DNA from 4 places in the Streptomyces sp. NPDC032198 genome. Region 3 is predicted to be linked to each of the others. Evidence: riboswitches for the same ligand, from Rfam matches in the RefSeq annotation. Region 3 holds a riboswitch; each other region holds the start of a gene.

Evidence for each region. A riboswitch is a leader RNA that binds a small molecule or an ion and turns the genes downstream of it on or off. The one in region 3 is predicted to bind cyclic di-AMP.
Region 1: linked by a shared signal. The riboswitch ahead of AB0E78_RS39355 (LysM peptidoglycan-binding domain-containing protein) and the one ahead of AB0E78_RS37895 (M23 family metallopeptidase) in region 3 are both predicted to bind cyclic di-AMP.
Region 2: linked by a shared signal. The riboswitch ahead of AB0E78_RS16265 (transglycosylase family protein) and the one ahead of AB0E78_RS37895 (M23 family metallopeptidase) in region 3 are both predicted to bind cyclic di-AMP.
Region 4: linked by a shared signal. The riboswitch ahead of AB0E78_RS12995 (C40 family peptidase) and the one ahead of AB0E78_RS37895 (M23 family metallopeptidase) in region 3 are both predicted to bind cyclic di-AMP.

The regions. Positions count from the first base shown of each region.
Region 1 is NZ_JBEZVL010000021.1:82,854-86,996, reverse strand. It holds gene AB0E78_RS39365 (hypothetical protein) at 433-729, shown strand; gene AB0E78_RS39360 (hypothetical protein) at 877-1,098, shown strand; gene AB0E78_RS39355 (LysM peptidoglycan-binding domain-containing protein) at 1,265-1,993, opposite strand; cyclic di-AMP (ydaO/yuaA leader) riboswitch at 1,998-2,192, opposite strand; gene AB0E78_RS39350 (ANTAR domain-containing protein) at 2,680-3,405, opposite strand; gene AB0E78_RS39345 (helix-turn-helix domain-containing protein) at 3,645-3,995, shown strand.
Region 2 is NZ_JBEZVL010000005.1:499,458-503,600, forward strand. It holds gene AB0E78_RS16260 (transglycosylase family protein) at 47-1,051, shown strand; cyclic di-AMP (ydaO/yuaA leader) riboswitch at 1,233-1,420, shown strand; gene AB0E78_RS16265 (transglycosylase family protein) at 1,424-2,134, shown strand; gene eno (phosphopyruvate hydratase) at 2,453-3,733, shown strand; gene AB0E78_RS16275 (septum formation initiator family protein) at 3,835-4,143, shown strand, end outside.
Region 3 is NZ_JBEZVL010000019.1:77,118-81,260, reverse strand. It holds gene AB0E78_RS37905 (pitrilysin family protein) at 1-13, shown strand, start outside; gene AB0E78_RS37900 (pitrilysin family protein) at 10-1,395, shown strand; cyclic di-AMP (ydaO/yuaA leader) riboswitch at 1,593-1,756, shown strand; gene AB0E78_RS37895 (M23 family metallopeptidase) at 1,769-2,572, shown strand; gene AB0E78_RS37890 (GntR family transcriptional regulator) at 2,797-3,489, shown strand; gene AB0E78_RS37885 (HPr family phosphocarrier protein) at 3,648-3,929, opposite strand.
Region 4 is NZ_JBEZVL010000004.1:427,476-431,618, forward strand. It holds gene AB0E78_RS12980 (amidase) at 1-136, opposite strand, end outside; gene AB0E78_RS12985 (ATP-dependent Clp protease proteolytic subunit) at 380-1,015, shown strand; gene AB0E78_RS12990 (hypothetical protein) at 1,023-1,331, shown strand; cyclic di-AMP (ydaO/yuaA leader) riboswitch at 1,711-1,883, shown strand; gene AB0E78_RS12995 (C40 family peptidase) at 1,887-2,360, shown strand; gene AB0E78_RS13000 (DUF6328 family protein) at 2,520-3,086, shown strand; gene AB0E78_RS13005 (LysE family translocator) at 3,064-3,693, opposite strand; gene AB0E78_RS13010 (LysR family transcriptional regulator) at 3,824-4,143, shown strand, end outside.

The DNA of each region.
Region 1 (4,143 bases), on a different contig from region 3:
AACTCCTCATGTTGTTGCTTCTGAGCCGTGCTCGCCGAGCGGGCGCCTTGCCACACCCACCACTGCGTACGAGTGCCGTACAACTGCCACTGCGGGGCGTGGGCGGAGCTCCAGAACGAGCACGACTGAAGCGTGTGGGGCGATACGCCCACATGGCCAGGAAAGGCGGACAGTTCGGGACGATGGAACGCTTGAACGTATCTGACCTGCGGAAACGTAGGGCGCCTGGAACGGAGGGCTGGAACGTCCGTGCCCCTCCGGATCAGTCGCGATCCGAGTGGCGGGGACGCATCCCGCCCGGCGATGTGCCCTTTCCGCCCCCTGGCTCTGCCTCCGCCGCCGCCCCTGCCGCCCTTTCGTGGACCGAGGCGACGAGTCACCGTGGAGGCCGAGTGACCGGACCACCGACGGAGCCGTCATGGGGCCGCGGCCATGAACACGTACGCCGAGCAGGTCGTGACGGGCGACCGCGCCCGCCAGGAGGCGGCGGGCCGGGAGCCCGGGAAGTACGTGATGGAGCTGGGGGTCGCCCACGCCACCGCGCACCGAAGCCGCGACGGCGGCCCGGTCCGGGCCGATGACGCCACCCTCCCGGGCCTCTTCCCCCGCATGTCCGAGCTGCTGAACGTCCCGGCCGTGGAGTTCACCGAGGACGGTGACCCGCCGCGCCCGGCGCTGAGACGGATCCGCCCCACCGCGCCTCCGAGGCAGAGGGACACCGGCGTGTGACACGCCGGTGTCCCTCAGGGAACCCGGAGCCGGAGGAGGCGGCCACGACTCCGGGAGGCGAACGCGAGAGCGACGCGTTGGACATTCCCGGGAGGCGTCTGGCAGGGTCGCCCGTCCGGTCCCCCATCCCTTGAAGGGAGAGACGCGATGATCGAAGTGAGCACGCGTAGCGTCAAGGAAGCGGCTGCCGCAGAGCAGCTGCGCGCGAACACCTCGACCCTGGACATTCCGAAGGGCTTTGACCTGTGGACGGCCGAGGAGATCTCGGAGTGGCTCGACCAGGTCGAGGACGACCCGGGCGTCTCCGACGCCGACTTCTACGCGGCCCAGCAGGCGGTGCGGCGGGTGCTGGGCGACGAGGGCATCTGACGGGGATGCGTGTACGTGGACGGCGGGCGCATGACGGTTGGTCAGGAACCGGCGATGCGAGAGCCGTCGGTGCACGGCCCGGTGGTGGATTCGGACAGGCCTGAGCCCCGGACACCTGGGGTGCCGGGGCTCGGGGCGGACGAGACCGGATGCGGTCCAGTCGGGATCAGTACGCGCCGTTGACGTTGTCGATCGAGCCGTACCGGTCGGCCGCGTAGTTGCAGGCGGCGGTGATGTTGGCGACCGGGTCGAAGCTGTCCGACGAGGTGCCGGGCACGTGGTAGGCGTCGAACGTCGGGGCGATGACCTGCAGGAGCCCCTTGGACGGGGTTCCTGCGACGGCGTTGGAGTCCCAGTTGTTTATGGCAAGCGGGTTGCCGGAGGACTCGCGTATGACGTTGCGGTGGATGCCCTCGTAGGTACCGGGGATGCCGCGCTGGGCCATGATGTCCAGCGATTCCTTGATCCAGCCGTCCAGGTCGTCGGTGTAGGACTTCGCCGCCGGGGCCACGGCGGGCTTGGCGGTGAGCGTGTCATCGCGCTCGGAGCGGTCCGCTCGCTCGGCGGGCGCGGCCGGCGAGCCGAGCGTGAGCTTGAGGCCGGGGTGGATCAGCTTCGGGTCGTCGCCGAGCGCGCTGCGGTTGTCCTCGTACAGCTTCTTCCAGCCGCCGCTCACGGAGTGCTCCCGGGCGATCTTGGCGAGGGAGTCGCCCGCGGCGACGACGTACGTCTTGGGGGCCGCGGCGGGCTTGGCGGCCGTCCCGGCCGGTGCCGCGGTGGCGGCGGTGGCGCCGAGCACCGGGAGAACGAGTACGGCCCCGCCGGTGCCCGCGACGGCGAGCCCCCGGCTGAGTGAGCTGGACTTGGGGCGGCGGTGCTTTCCCTTTGCAGGCATGACGAATTCCTCTCCGTCGCCTACGAGGTGAGCTGTCGGGTTCGGACGGGAGATGTCCGGTCGCACTGCGCATGCGACTTCACCCCGAGCCGTTCCGGAATCCGGATCGGCGACTTACCTGGGTCCCCCGCTCCTGCCGAGCGAAAGTGATTGATGGGAAGGGTTTCCGGACAGCGGCAGGATTCGGCGTTCCATCCGGATTGACGGTGACGTTAGGCGAGAAAGCCCGAACGGAACAAGAGCCGAATTTGCAGAGGGAATGGGTGAGGCCAGTATCCGTCGCCCGGAACCCATCCCATTCTTTGATCGAAAAGCCCCAACTTTCTTTGCGCGGAGCGGAAGTGCGCTCGACGGCTCCCGAGCCCCCCGAACTGCCGATGTGACCGATTCCACTGAAAGGGTGCAGGTCGCGCGGCGAATGGAGGCGTATCGGATCGCGCTATTTCACACAAGAATCGCGCAATGCGGACAGTGGTCTCTATGCATTACGAATAAGGCAAGAAGGGGCTTTATTGGGCAAGATGGACATGGTGCAAGGTGCGCCATGACCGCCATAAGGGGCATATCGCCTTCGATGGGTGTGCGCCTGCGATGCGTGCGCTCTGGGGGCGGCTCGGACCGCGGAAGTACCCCAACCAGCCTGAAGAATAGGCGCGGTTGGTCATGGATGCGCGGCTATGGACGAGTCATGTGGCGCCCGGTGGCTGGGGGGTGGCGTTAGGTGGGCCCGGCTGCGGAACATTGTTCATCTCGTCCACCTCGCCCTCCTTTCCAACCTTGCTCGCCTTGTTCGCTTTGGCAATGACTGCCGCGAGTTGCTTCTGTACGGCCTCGGGCAGGTCGGTCCCCTGCGCGGTTCCCACCAAGTTCTCCGCCAAGTGGTGGAGTTTTGTGTTGGTGTTCTGCGAGGCCGTGACGAGTACTTCCCAGGACGCTTCGGGACTCAGGCCGAAGGCGGACATCAGGACGCCGTGGGCCAGGTCGATGGTCGGACGGGTCTGCATGGCCCGCCGCAATGGGGAGATGACGGTCCGCAAGCTCTCCTCGGAATCCTTGTCGGGCTCCGTTTCATCGCCGGCGGGTCCGCTCTCCTCCTCGCTTTCGGGGGCGGGCGGCTCAGTCAACTCGGGCGGCGCGAACAGGTCATGGGTGGCAGTCAGGTCGAACATCCGCTCAACCGCGGTACTGGTCGAGAGCACCGCCACGGTCTTGCCGTCCCGCAGGGCCAGCCGGCGCAGGTCGAGCAGAAGGTTCGTCCCCGAGCAATCGCAGAAGGTCACTTCACTCAGATACAGGTCGATGCCCTCGGTCGATCCGCTCAGGGCGCGGAGCAGGTCGGGCCGGAGCCGTTCGCCGGTTTCGAGGTCGAGTTCTCCGCGCACGATCACGCTCACCCGGGTGCCGTCCGACACGGTGTCGACCGTGGCCGGCAGCGGGAGCCGGGGCGGCGACGGGTGGATGTCCCGTGCGGGCTCGGCGCCCTTCCCGGCGAGGGGCTCGTCTGAGTGTGCAGGCTCCGGCATGGCCTCTCCCTCTCGTGGTGCCTAGCGCCGCTCCTAGGCTGCACTTCGCAGCGCAAGCACGTCAACTAATACATGAAAGGAAGTACGTGTTTTTGAAAACGTGTACGCTTGCTCGCTAGAGTTGTCGCATGCATGAAGTGCCCGAGCCCCACACCGGATGGACGTTCCTCACCAACCATGCGCGGGTGCTGGCGGCCATCGCCGACAACCGCAACGCCCGGATCCGGGACATCGCCGCGCACTGCCGACTGACCGAACGCGCTGTTCAGAAGATCATCGCCGACCTTGAGCAGGACGGTTACCTCTCCCACGTCCGGAAAGGGCGCAGCAACACCTACCGGATCGAGCCCGGCGAGGTGCTGCGCCACCCGGCGGAGTCCGGCCTGGCCGTGGCCTCGCTCCTGTCCCTGCTGGCGCCGGACGAAGCCGGCCGCGCCACCTCTTCGGACGTCGATGGGGGGAGCCGCGCCAGCGCGTGACGCGGGAGAGTACTGGAGCTGCTGCCCCGGCTGAGGCGGGGGAGGCGGCACCACTCTTGTGCAGGGGCGGCGATTCCCCTTGAGCGGTCGCCGGCTACCTCGGCGGTACGTGTGTGAAGTGCTGCCGCACGCCGTCGCTGGCGTCCGC
Region 2 (4,143 bases), on a different contig from region 3:
CCTCCCGTGCCGCAGTCGTCGCTCCAGTCACGCGAAAGGCACCCGCATGCTCTCCGGCAATGGTCGTCACCGACGCCCCCGCCAGGCCCCGGCCCTGATCGTCGCGGCAGGAGTCGCAGGATCGGCCATCGCCATCCCGCTGCTCGGCGCCACCAGTGCGAGCGCGGCGGACACCGTCACGTGGGACAAGCTCGCGCAGTGCGAGAGCGGCGGATCCTGGAGCGCGGACGAGGGCAACGGTTACTACGGCGGGCTCCAGTTCTCGCAGGAGCTCTGGGAGGAGTACGGCGGCCTCGACTTCGCGCCGAGCGCCGACCAGGCCAGCCGCTCGCAGCAGATCTCCGTCGCCGAGAAGGTCCTCGACGACCAGGGGACCAAGGCCTGGCCGAGCTGCGCGCCGATCGCCGGTCTCACCCAGGACGGTGCCGCGGCCGACGTCGACCCGGGCGCCCCGATCACGACGATTCCTTCTGACGAGCCGTCGGAGTCGACCGGCTCCGGCGATGCGGCGGAGTCGGACGAGCCGAGCGAGTCCGCCGACCCCTCGGACGACGCCGGGGCCTCGAAGAAGCCCTCGGGCTCGGAGAAGTCTTCCGAGAAGCCCGACACCGCCGACGGCCCCGATGCCGATGCCGGTGACTCCGACGGCACGTCGCGAGACAAGAATCACGACGAGTCCGGCAAGTCGGATGACTCGGCCAAGTCCGGCGACCCGGACAAGTCCGGGCGGGATGATGCCACTTCGCCCGGCTCCGACTCTTCCGCCGGTGAGGGCGAAGGCCGCCACCGCGGCGGCAGCGCGGACGGCGAGCCGTCCGGTGACGCCTCCCGTGAGGGTTCGGGCCGGCACGCCTCCCGCGGCGAAGAGCGTCAGCAGGACGGCTCCGACGGGACGTACACGGTCCGCTCCGGCGACAACCTCTCGGTCATCGCCGACGACCTCGACGTGAAGGGCGGGTGGACCGAGCTGTATGCCGAGAACGAGAAGTCGGTCGGCTCCGACCCCGATCTCATCCTTCCCGGTCAGAGCCTCGATTTGGGCGAAAAGTAGGGGTAGTTGGTGAGTCGCTTTGCGCTTGATGTCCCAATTGGCGCAAGTGAGAGATGGGTCTCAGAAGCCCTGATCGTCTTTGAAATTCGGCCGATCGCATGTCTACGGTCGTGACCGCTCGCCACAGCGGGCCCCGCCGGTCGGTACGCCGAGTCCTGCCAACGGCCGTTCGGGAACAGTCGTCGCGTAAGCGCCGTAGGCAGGAGCGGGGGAACCAAGGTTTCCGCCGGGCCCGGCCGTTGAGCATCGCGAGAGCGAGGCAGACGGACGGGAACGGCTAGGGGTTAAGTCGCGCTCAGGAAGCGCGGCCGGGCAACTTCATCGGCCCGAACCCGACAGCTCACCTCGCAGGCGTCGGTGAGGGGATCACTCATGCTGTTTTCCAGCAAGGGCAAGCACCGCCGCCCGTCCAAGGCCACCCGTGTCGCCACGCTCGCCGGCGTCACCGGTGTCGCGGTCGCGGCCCCGCTGATGGCCGCAGGCCAGGCCTCCGCCGCGACGAACCAGGAGTGGGACGCCGTCGCCCAGTGCGAGTCCGGCGGCAACTGGTCGATCAACACCGGCAACGGCTACACGGGCGGCCTGCAGTTCTCGTCGTCCACCTGGGCCGCGTACGGCGGCACGAAGTACGCGCCCAGCGCCGACCAGGCCTCCAAGGCCCAGCAGATCGAGATCGGCGAGAAGGTCCTCGCGGGGCAGGGCAAGGGTGCCTGGCCGTCCTGCGGCGTCGGCCTCTCGGGCGCGTCCAACGAGGGTGGCGGTGCGCAGGAGAGCGCCCCGCAGCAGACCCAGGAGCAGCCGAAGAGCCAGCCCAGCGCGCAGACCGAGCAGCCGCAGCAGCAGGCCCCCAAGAAGGCCGAGGCCGCTCCGAAGGCCGAGTCCAAGAAGACCGTCGAGACCCCGACCGGCAAGACGGTCAAGAAGGGCGACGGCGAGTACAAGGTCAAGAAGGGTGACACCCTCTCCAAGATCGCCGAGGCCAAGGACGTCAAGGGCGGCTGGCACAAGGTGTACAAGCTCAACGGCGACATCATCGACAACGCCGACATGATCTACCCGGGCCAGCAGCTGCACCTCAGCTAAGAGCTGAGGAGGCAGGCAGGCGGCACCTGGCGGTCGCGCCCCCCGGCGGAGGCGCGACCGACGGAGCTGGTGACGCCCGCACGTACTGCCGGTCCACCCCCGTCCCCACGGGTCCACCCCGTCCCGGTGCGCGTATCCCCCGTACGCACCGGGGCGGGGTTCTTTTGCCCTCCACGCTTTGTTCCGTTCGGAAACATTTTGCTCTCGGTTTGTCCACAGGGCGGTCGCCCGGCTGGCTCTTGTCCGGGAGCCGGTTAGGCTCGTGTCCGCGAGGCCAACGCCCCGCGTACCCGCGTCACATCCCAGAAGGAGATGCTCGTGCCGTCCATCGACGTCGTCGTAGCCCGGGAAATCCTGGACTCCCGAGGCAACCCCACGGTCGAGGTCGAGGTCGGCCTCGACGACGGCAGCACGGGTCGTGCCGCCGTTCCGTCCGGTGCGTCCACCGGTGCTTTCGAGGCCATCGAACTCCGTGACGGTGACCCCAACCGTTACATGGGCAAGGGCGTGGAGAAGGCCGTCCTCGCCGTCATCGAGCAGATCGGCCCGGAGCTCGTCGGGTACGACGCGACCGAGCAGCGCCTGATCGACCAGGCGATGTTCGACCTCGACGCCACCGACAACAAGGGCTCGCTCGGCGCCAACGCCATCCTCGGCGTCTCGCTGGCCGTCGCGCACGCCGCGTCGGAGGCCTCCGACCTCCCGCTCTTCCGCTACCTCGGCGGCCCGAACGCGCACCTGCTGCCCGTTCCGATGATGAACATCCTGAACGGCGGGTCGCACGCCGACTCGAACGTCGACATCCAGGAGTTCATGATCGCGCCGATCGGCGCCGAGTCGTTCTCGGAGGCCCTGCGCTGGGGCACCGAGGTCTACCACACGCTGAAGAAGGTCCTGAAGGACAAGGGCCTCTCCACCGGCCTGGGCGACGAGGGCGGCTTCGCCCCGAACCTGGACTCCAACCGCGCCGCGCTCGACCTCATCCTCGAGGCCATCAAGCAGGCCGGTTACGTCCCCGGCGAGCAGATCGGCCTCGCGCTCGACGTCGCCGCGTCCGAGTTCTACAAGGACGGCAAGTACGAGTTCGAGGGCAAGTCCCGCTCGGCCGCCGAGATGACCGAGTACTACGAGGAGCTCGTCTCCTCGTACCCGCTCGTCTCCATCGAGGACCCGCTGTTCGAGGACGACTGGGCCGGCTGGAACGTCATCACCGAGAAGCTCGGCGACAAGGTCCAGCTCGTGGGCGACGACCTGTTCGTCACCAACCCCGAGCGCCTGGCCCGTGGCATCGAGGAGAAGTCCGCGAACGCCCTCCTGGTGAAGGTCAACCAGATCGGCTCGCTGACCGAGACCCTGGACGCCGTCGAGATGGCCCAGCGCAGCGGCTTCAAGTGCATGATGTCGCACCGCTCCGGTGAGACCGAGGACGTCACCATCGCCGACCTCGCCGTCGCCACCAACTGCGGCCAGATCAAGACCGGCGCCCCGGCCCGCTCCGAGCGCGTCGCCAAGTACAACCAGCTGCTCCGCATCGAGGAGATCCTCGACGACGCGGCCGTCTACGCGGGCCGCAGCGCGTTCCCCCGCTTCAAGGGCTGAAGACCTCCGGTCCTCGGCTCCGCTGAGTAGTTACCTACGTCCCCGTACTCGGTCCCGTACCGTGTGCGGGGACGTACGTACGTATCGGGGAGGCGGCACACATGGCCGTGAAGGACCGCGACCGGTTCTCCACCGCGACCAGGCTGCGGCTGCTCGGCGAGCAGACCGCGGAGCGTGTCTACCGCTCCCAGACCAAGCGCCAGGCACGCCGCTCCCGGCTGACGGGACGCGCCGCGCTCCTCGCGCTCGTGCTCTGCTCGCTGGTTGTCGCCCTCGCCTACCCGATAAGGCAGTACGTCTCCCAGCGCGCGGAGATCGCCGACCAGCGCAAGGAGCAGGCCGAGCGCCGCGAGAACGTCGAGAGGCTGAAGGACGAGAAGGCCCGCTGGCGGGACGACGCGTACGCGGAG
Region 3 (4,143 bases):
GGCCGCGAAGTGAGCGAGGCCGCAACGATGCAGTTCCACCCGCAGCCCCAGGCGGGCACCGCACGGCCGTGGGCCTTCCCCGCGCCCGAGCGCGCCACCCTGGACAACGGCCTCACCGTGCTGCGCTGCCACCGCCCCGGCCAGCAGGTCGTCGCTGTGGAGGTCCACCTCGAGGCGCCGCTGGACGCGGAGCCCGAGGGCCTCGACGGCGTCGCCACGATCATGGCGAGGGCCTTCAACGAAGGCACCGACAAGCACTCCGCCGAGGACTTCGCCGCCGAACTCGACCGCTGCGGCGCCACCATGGACGCGCACGCCGACCACCCCGGCGTCCGCGTCTCCCTCGAAGTCCCGGTCTCCCGCCTGCCGAAGGCGATGGGCCTGCTCTCCGACGCCCTGCGCGCCCCCGCCTTCGCGGACAGCGAGATCGAACGCCTCGTACGCAACCGCCTGGACGAGATCCCGCACGAGGCCGCCAACCCGGGGCGGCGCGCCGCCAAGGAGCTCTCCCGGCAGCTCTTCCCGGCGACCGCTCGCATGTCGCGCCCCCGCCAGGGCACCGAGGAGACGGTCACGGCCATCGACTCGGCGGCGGTGCGCACCTTCTACGAGAAGCACGTGCGTCCCGCCACGGCGACGGCCGTCATCGTGGGCGACCTGACCGGCGTCGACCTGGACGCCGTCCTCGCCGACACCGTCGGCGCCTGGACGGGCGGCACCGCCGAACCGCGTCCGGTGCCTCCGGTGACCGCGGACGACACCGGGCGTGTCGTCATCGTGGACCGCCCCGGAGCCGTCCAGACGCAGCTGCTCATCGGCCGCGTGGGCCCGGACCGGCACGACCGTGTCTGGCCCGCACAGGTGCTCGGCACGTACTGCCTGGGCGGCACCCTCACCTCGCGTCTGGACCGCGTCCTGCGCGAGGAGAAGGGATACACCTACGGCGTACGGTCGTTCGCCCAGGTCCTGCGTTCCACGCCGGACGGAAGCGGCGCCGCGATGCTCGCCATCAGCGGCTCCGTGGACACCGAGTCCACGGGCCCGGCGCTCGACGACCTGTGGAAGGTGCTGCGCACGCTCGCCGCCGAGGGACTCACGGACGCCGAGCGCGACGTCGCCGTGCAGAACCTGGTGGGCGTCGCCCCGCTCAAGTACGAGATGGCGGCGTCCGTCGCGGCCACGCTCGCCGACCAGGTCGAGCAGCACCTGCCGGACGACTTCCAGGCTCAGCTGTACCGCCAGTTGGCCGCCACCGGCACCGTGGAGGCCACTGCCGCCGTCGTGAGCGCCTTCCCGGTGGACCGGCTGGTGACGGTGCTCGTCGGGGACGCCGCGCAGATCGAGGAGCCCGTCAGGGCGCTCGGCATCGGTGAAGTGAGTGTGGTCACCGGCTGAGTGACAGTCAGGACATGTCGGGACCCCAGTGGCGGGAATTGGCTACTGGGGTCCTCATATGTCCGAATTGATATGGAGGTTACGTGTCTGACCTGTGGCGTGCGCTACAAAAACTCTGATCCGTTTGTCGTTTGAAAGATGGCCCGCTTAGCGTCATCCCGGCTGTTCGTCATGCAGTACGCCGCACCCGCGGCACCGGACAGTCATCGCCGAGTCCCCGTACGGCGCGAGCCAGGGGAGCCGGGGACCCACATGTCCCCTTGGGGTGAATCGGGAACCTTGCCGTCAGGTGAGGGACTCGTAGGAGACCTTCCTGCTCCGAACCCGTCAGCTAACCCGGTAGGCGAGAAGGAAGGAAAGGATCAGCCGCTTCATGGCGTTCACCCGTGCCACCGGGAAGCACCGTCGCCCGAGCCGCCTCACGCGTACGACCGCGAACGTGGCGGGCGTCGCAGCCCTCACCACCACCGGTGTCATCGGAGGCCTGGCCGCTCCGGCGCTCGCCGCCGACGACGCTGCGGCTCTTGAGCACACCGGCCTCACCCAGGCCATCTCCGTGGGCGACTCGCTCGCCCAGAGCATCGACGCGCAGGCCGCTGCCCAGCAGCAGGCCGCCGACGACGCCGCAGCCGCCAAGAAGGCCGAAGAGGCCGCAAAGAAGAAGGCCGAAGAGGCGAAGCGCAAGGCCGAGGCCGAGGCGAAGGCCAAGGCCAAGAAGGAGCGCGAGGCCAAGGAGCGTGCCGCGCGCGAGGCCGAGCGCAAGCGCCTGAACACCTACGTGGCCCCGGTCAGCGGCTCGTACGTCTCCACGGGCTACCAGACCGGCGGCGCCATGTGGTCCTCCGGCAGCCACACCGGCATCGACTTCCACGCCGCGTCCGGCACCTCGGTCCACGCGGTCGGCTCCGGCACCGTCGTCGAGGCCGGCTGGGGCGGCGCCTACGGCAACAACGTGGTCATCAAGATGAACGACGGCACGTACACCCAGTACGGCCACATGTCGTCCCTCGGCGTCACGGTCGGCCAGGCGGTCACTCCGGGCCAGCAGATCGGCCTCTCCGGCTCCACGGGCAACTCCAGCGGCCCGCACCTCCACTTCGAGGCCCGCACCGGCGAGGACTACGGCACGGACATCGACCCGATCTCGTACCTCCGCTCGCACGGCGTCAACGTCTGATCCCGTTGGTCCTGGACGGACGCGCGAAGCGCACCTGATTCACCGAAAGCCCCGGCTCGTCGAGAGCCGGGGCTTTCGCCGTTCTTGTTCCCCGCCCCTATCGCCTTTGGCCAAAAGTATCCCTGGATTTCGGCCGGCCGTCGGAAATTCGGCGGCTCTGCAATAGAGTCGCAGAACAGGCGTCGATCGACCGCGTTTCGCGGGGATTAAGGCGGAGGTCAGTCATGCGCATTCCCGCGCACTCGGTATGCACGGCAATCCGGGACGACATCGTCTCCGGTGTCTACGAACGGGGCGGCCGGCTCACCGAGGAACTGCTCGCGCGCCGCTACGGAGTCTCCCGCGTCCCCGTGCGCGAGGCCCTGCGCACCCTGGAGTCCGAGGGCTTCGTCGTCACGCGCAGGCACGCGGGCGCGTGCGTGGCGGAACCGACCGAGGAGGAGGCCGCCGACCTCCTGGAGATCCGCGCGCTCCTGGAGCCGCTGGGCGCCGCCCGCGCCGCGCAGCGCCGCACGGAGGCGCACCTGAAGGTCCTGCGCGGCCTCGTCAGGCTCGGCCAGGAGCGGTCGCGGCACGGCCGGAGCGAGGATCTGCGCTCACTGGGCGGCTGGTTCCACGAGACGCTCGCCCAGGCGTCCGGCAGCCCGGGCCTCACGGCGCTGCTCACCCAGCTCCGGCACAAGATCGCCTGGATGTACGTGGTGGAGGCGTCGGCGGCCCCCGCCGAGGCCTGGGCCGAGCATGCCGCGATCGTCGACGCGGTGGCGCGCGGTGACGCGGAGCGGGCCCGCGCGCTCACCGCGCAGCACACGGAACGGACGGCCTCCGCGCACCGGCCGCGCTTCGTGCAGGGCCGCGGCATCCCCGGTGTGAGGGGTTCGCAACATCCCGTAAACGCAGTGGGCCTACGGCATTAACAGAGGCGCCGTATACAAAGAAGAGTTATTCGGCGGGGGATTATTTCTGCTGTCCGAATTCAATGTCGACGACTGATATCAGGCAAGTGGAACCAGAAACGCCAAAGGGCCCGCCCCTATTCGAGGCGAGCCCTTCGGCGTATGAGTACCAGTCTTTACTAGACGGTCTCGGGGAGTTCCTCGAGGCCGTCCGCGACCAGCTTCGCCAGACGGTCGAGAGCGGCGTCCGCGCCCTCGGCGTCGGAGGCGAGCACGATCTCCTCGCCGCCCTGCGCGCCCAGACCGAGCACCGCGAGCATGGAGGCGGCGTTCACGGGGTTGCCGTCAGCCTTGGCGATCGTCACGGGGACGCCGGCGGCGGTGGCCGCGCGGACGAAGATGGAGGCGGGTCGGGCGTGAAGGCCCTCGGCCCAGCCGACGTTGACGCGGCGCTCAGCCATGTGTTGCTGCCCTTCCAGGTGTCTCACACTTGTCTAGACCAGTGTCTCATGCCGTCACGAGTGCTCCGCCGGCCGATGGTCCGTACGGTGCCGGCCGATGGTCCGCACGGCGCCCGACCAGAGAGTCCGTACGGTGCCGGTCGTAGGTCCCTGCTCCGTCGACCGTACGTCCTTCCGCCTCGGGTCCTCGTCCCGCCCTTCGACGTCTCCTAGC
Region 4 (4,143 bases), on a different contig from region 3:
GCTCGATCCGGTCCAGGTGCGCCTGGACGACCTCGCGCGCGGACAGCTTACGGGTGCGGATCTTGGCGGCGAGTTCGCGGGCGGTGAGGTGGACGAGCCCGGAGGCTTCGCGGACTTGATGTGCTTCGGGGCTCATACGACGCCTTCGGCTCGGGGCGGCTGAGATCGCGACGAGGCGGAGTATGCCCGCGTCGCCGCGCCGGCCATCCCGCCCCGCACGCCGGGGCCTTCGCTTTCAGCGAGGGGCTGAAACGCGGCGCACGTGTTGACTCCGGCCGATCACCCGAACATGCTCCCCATCACACCGTTACGTACGTCCTGTACTTTTTTTACAGGAAGCTTTGGGGAGCAGCCGACCCCGGCAGAGGAGAGACGTGCCATGAACCGACCGTTCGCCCGCTATGTCCTGCCCGAGTTCAGCGAGCGCACCAGCTCAGGGCAGCGGACCCTCGATCCGTACTCGAAGCTGCTGGAGGAGCGCATCGTCTTCCTGGGGACGCCGATCGACAACACGTCGGCCAACGACGTGATGGCGCAGTTCATGCACCTCGAATACCTGGCGCCCGACCGCGACATCTCGCTCTACATCAACTCCCCCGGCGGCTCGTTCAGCGCGATGACCGCGATCTACGACACGATCCGGTTCGTCAGCTGCGACGTGGAGACGACCTGCCTGGGGCAGGCCGCCTCATCGGCCGCCGTCCTGCTGGCCGCGGGCACCCCCGGCAAGCGGTTCGCGCTGCCCGGCGCCCGGGTGCTGATCCACCAGCCGTCGCTCGCCGAGCCCATCCACGGCCAGACCTCCGACCTGGCGATCCAGGCCGACGAACTCCTGCGCACGCGCGCGCAACTGGAGAGGCTGCTCGTCCAGCACACGGGCCAGAGCGCGGAACGGATCGCGGCCGACATCGAGCGGGACAAGATCCTCAGCGCGGCCGAGGCAGTTGACTACGGCCTGGTGGACCGGATCATCGCGAGCCGCAAGTCGTCCCCGCGCACCCCGGACGCGGGGTGAACCACCGGTGCTGCCGCCCGAACTTCCCCCGCTGCCCGCACTCACCCGCGCCGAGGGCGAGTTGATCGACCGGTACCTCGAAGTGGTCGACCTGGTGGGCCGGATCAACCCCGCCCGCGCCTCGGACACGTACGGCGGACTGCGCGCCGCCCAGGCCCTGGTCGGCAGGGCGACCGCCCTCCTGGACGCGCTGACACTCATGCACCAGCGGGGCGAGAGCGCCGTGCACGCGCCGACGCTGGCCAGGGCGCTGCGGGTGCTTGACGGGGAGCGGCGGGCCGGGCGGGTCACCGTGCCGCCGCCGACGACATCCTGAAGACCCGTCACTCCACCCTCCTGAGCCCCCGTCACCCCGTCGTCCGAAGTCCGAGCTGTCCCGGGCCGATCTCAAACGAACCAAACGGGCTACCTCGTTCGGCGTAGACGATCGTCGTTCTTGAAGCCCTCTTAGGTTGCGTCAGATGTGTACGCGAGGGGCGGAATTCCTCGTTCCGGTGCTGGTCGAACGATCGTCCGGTGCCTTGACCCGATCCCGTATCCGACCTTGTCCACCCGAACGGTTCAGCCGTGAGGAGCCTCACAAAACGCCGTTTCGGCTCGGAATTCTTGCCCTTGACGGGTCAAGATCCCTTCCGACGACAAGCCCCCGCCACAGCGGCGGGGCGGTCCGGGCGGACGCCGAGTCCTGCCGCCACCCGGATGACCGGTCGACATCGGTGCATCGGCAGGAGTGGAGGACCCAGGCATGACGGGTCGGTCCGGAGAGTCCGGACCACGGCCCTTGGGGTGAAGCCGCACAGCGCGGCCGGGCAACTTTGTCAGCCCGAATCCGACAGGTCATCCTTCACAGGCGGTTGACGAAGGGTTGCGCATGACTGCGCTGAATCATGTTCCGTCGCTGCTGACCAGGGCCGGTTCCGTATCGGCTCTCACGCTCGCCGTCGTGGGCGGCACCCTCGTGGGCCCAGGGCTCACGTCGGAAGCACAGGCCGCGACGCACGGAACGAAGGCGCTCAAGATCGCCGCCTCCAAGAAGGGCGCTCCGTACCGCTACGGAGCGACGGGGCCACGGCGGTTCGACTGCTCGGGTCTGACCCTCTACTCGTTCAAGCGCGCGGGCAAGAAGCTCCCCCGCACCGCGGCACAGCAGTACAACAAGACCCGCCACATCTCCGCGTCCCACCGCGTCCGCGGCGACCTGGTCTTCTTCCACTCCGGCCGGAACGTCTACCACGTCGGCATCTACGCCGGTAAGGGCCGGATCTGGCACGCCCCCAAGTCGAACACCGTGGTGCGGCTCGAGAAGATCTGGACCAAGAGCGTCTGGTACGGCAGGGTGCGCTGATCGTCCGTCATCGGCCGTCGGCTGTGGGACGGCGGTGGCGGGGGCTCACCAACCCCCGCCACCGCCACCGCGCGGACTGCCCCCGCGTGGCTCCCGCCCGGCCCGCTGACCGGCGCGCCCGCCGGGCGTACAGGGCGTCGGCGCGGATACTCGTGCGCCATGGCCGAAAACAACAGCTCCTCCACGGCAGGCGATGCGCCCCGCAACGAGACGCGCTTCGAACGCGCCGACCGCAATTTCGCGGAGATCCTCCAGGAACTGCGGGTCACGCAGGCCGGGGTGCAGATCCTCTTCGCGTTCCTGCTGACGCTCGCCTTCACCGAGCGCTTCGCCTCGCTCGACACCGTGCAGCGCGCCACCTACGTGACCACGCTGCTGCTCGCCGTCCTCGCCGCGGCGCTGTTCACGGCTCCGGCCGCCGTGCACCGGTCGCTCTTCGGGCAGCACTCCAAGCCGCGGATCGTGCGGGTCTCGTCCCGCCTGGCCGTCATCGGCATGGGGGTCCTGGTGTTCGCGCTCGCCGGTTCCGTGCTCCTGGTGGTGGACGTGGCGGTGGGCAGGACCGGCGGGATCATCGCGAGCGCGGGCACGCTCCTGGTGTGCGCGGGCCTGTGGGGCGTGCTCCCCCTGCTGCTGCGCCGCGCGGGCAAGGACGAGGGCACAGGAGGCACCGAGGGCACAGGACCGGACACGTCGGACGACGTCAGGCCAGCAGGGCCTCGGTGAGGAGGACCGCGCCCAGCACACTGAGCGCGACCCCCGTGCCGCCCTCGATCGCACGGGCCGTACGCGGCTTGCGCAGCCAGCGGCCGAGCCGGTCGACCAGGAGCGCGACGACCGGGAACCACACCAGGGCGAGGGCCACGATGATGGACGCGAGCAGCAGTGTCCTGGGCATCGCGGGGCTGCCCGCGGGCACGAACTGCGGCAGCACGCTGAGGAACGTGATGGGCGCCTTGGGGTTGAGGGCGTTGGTGAAGAAGCCCTGCCGCAGGCTGCCCCCGGCCGCTGCCGGCTCCGTGCCGTCCGTCGTTTCGAAGCTCCGCAGGGGCCGCGCCGCCGACCGCAGCGCGCGATACCCGAGGTAGAGCACATAGGCCCCGCCCGCGGCCTGCAGCGCACGGAAGAGCGTGGGGACCGCCGCGAGGACCGCCGCGACCCCGGCCACCGCGAGCGCCGTGTGCACCAGGAGCCCGCCCGCCACACCGATCGCGCACGTCACTCCGGCGCGGCGGGATGCGAGGGCGTTGCGCACGACGACGGCGAAGTCGGCGCCCGGCATGGCGACCATGCCCGCGGCGACTCCGGTGAAGGCGACCAGTTGTGCGTCCATGGCGCCCAGCCTGCCGTTCTTCTGCCTTCAGCAGGTATGTGGAATATCCTGGGTCTGCCTTAAGCAGTCGTTTAGCCCCACGGCCGACGGACAGCCGCACCGCCCGTCGGCTCCTGCACCGGGAGAGGCCATGTACGACCCGACGCGGCTCGCCGCACTGGTGGCGGTCTCCGAGGCCGGGTCGATCACCCGCGCCGCCGAGCGCCTCGGCTACACCGTGCCCGCCCTCTCCCAGCAGCTGGCCAAGCTCGAACGGGAGGCGGGCACCGCGCTCCTGGTCCGGCATCACCGCGGGGCACGGCTGACCGGCGCGGGTGAGCTGCTGCTCGCGCGGGCGCGCCGGGTCCTGGACGAGATGGAGCAGGCCCGGCACGAACTGGCCCTGCTCGCGGGCCTCTCCGGCGGCAGGCTGCGCGTGGGGACCTTCACCACCGCCGGGATCCAGCTGGT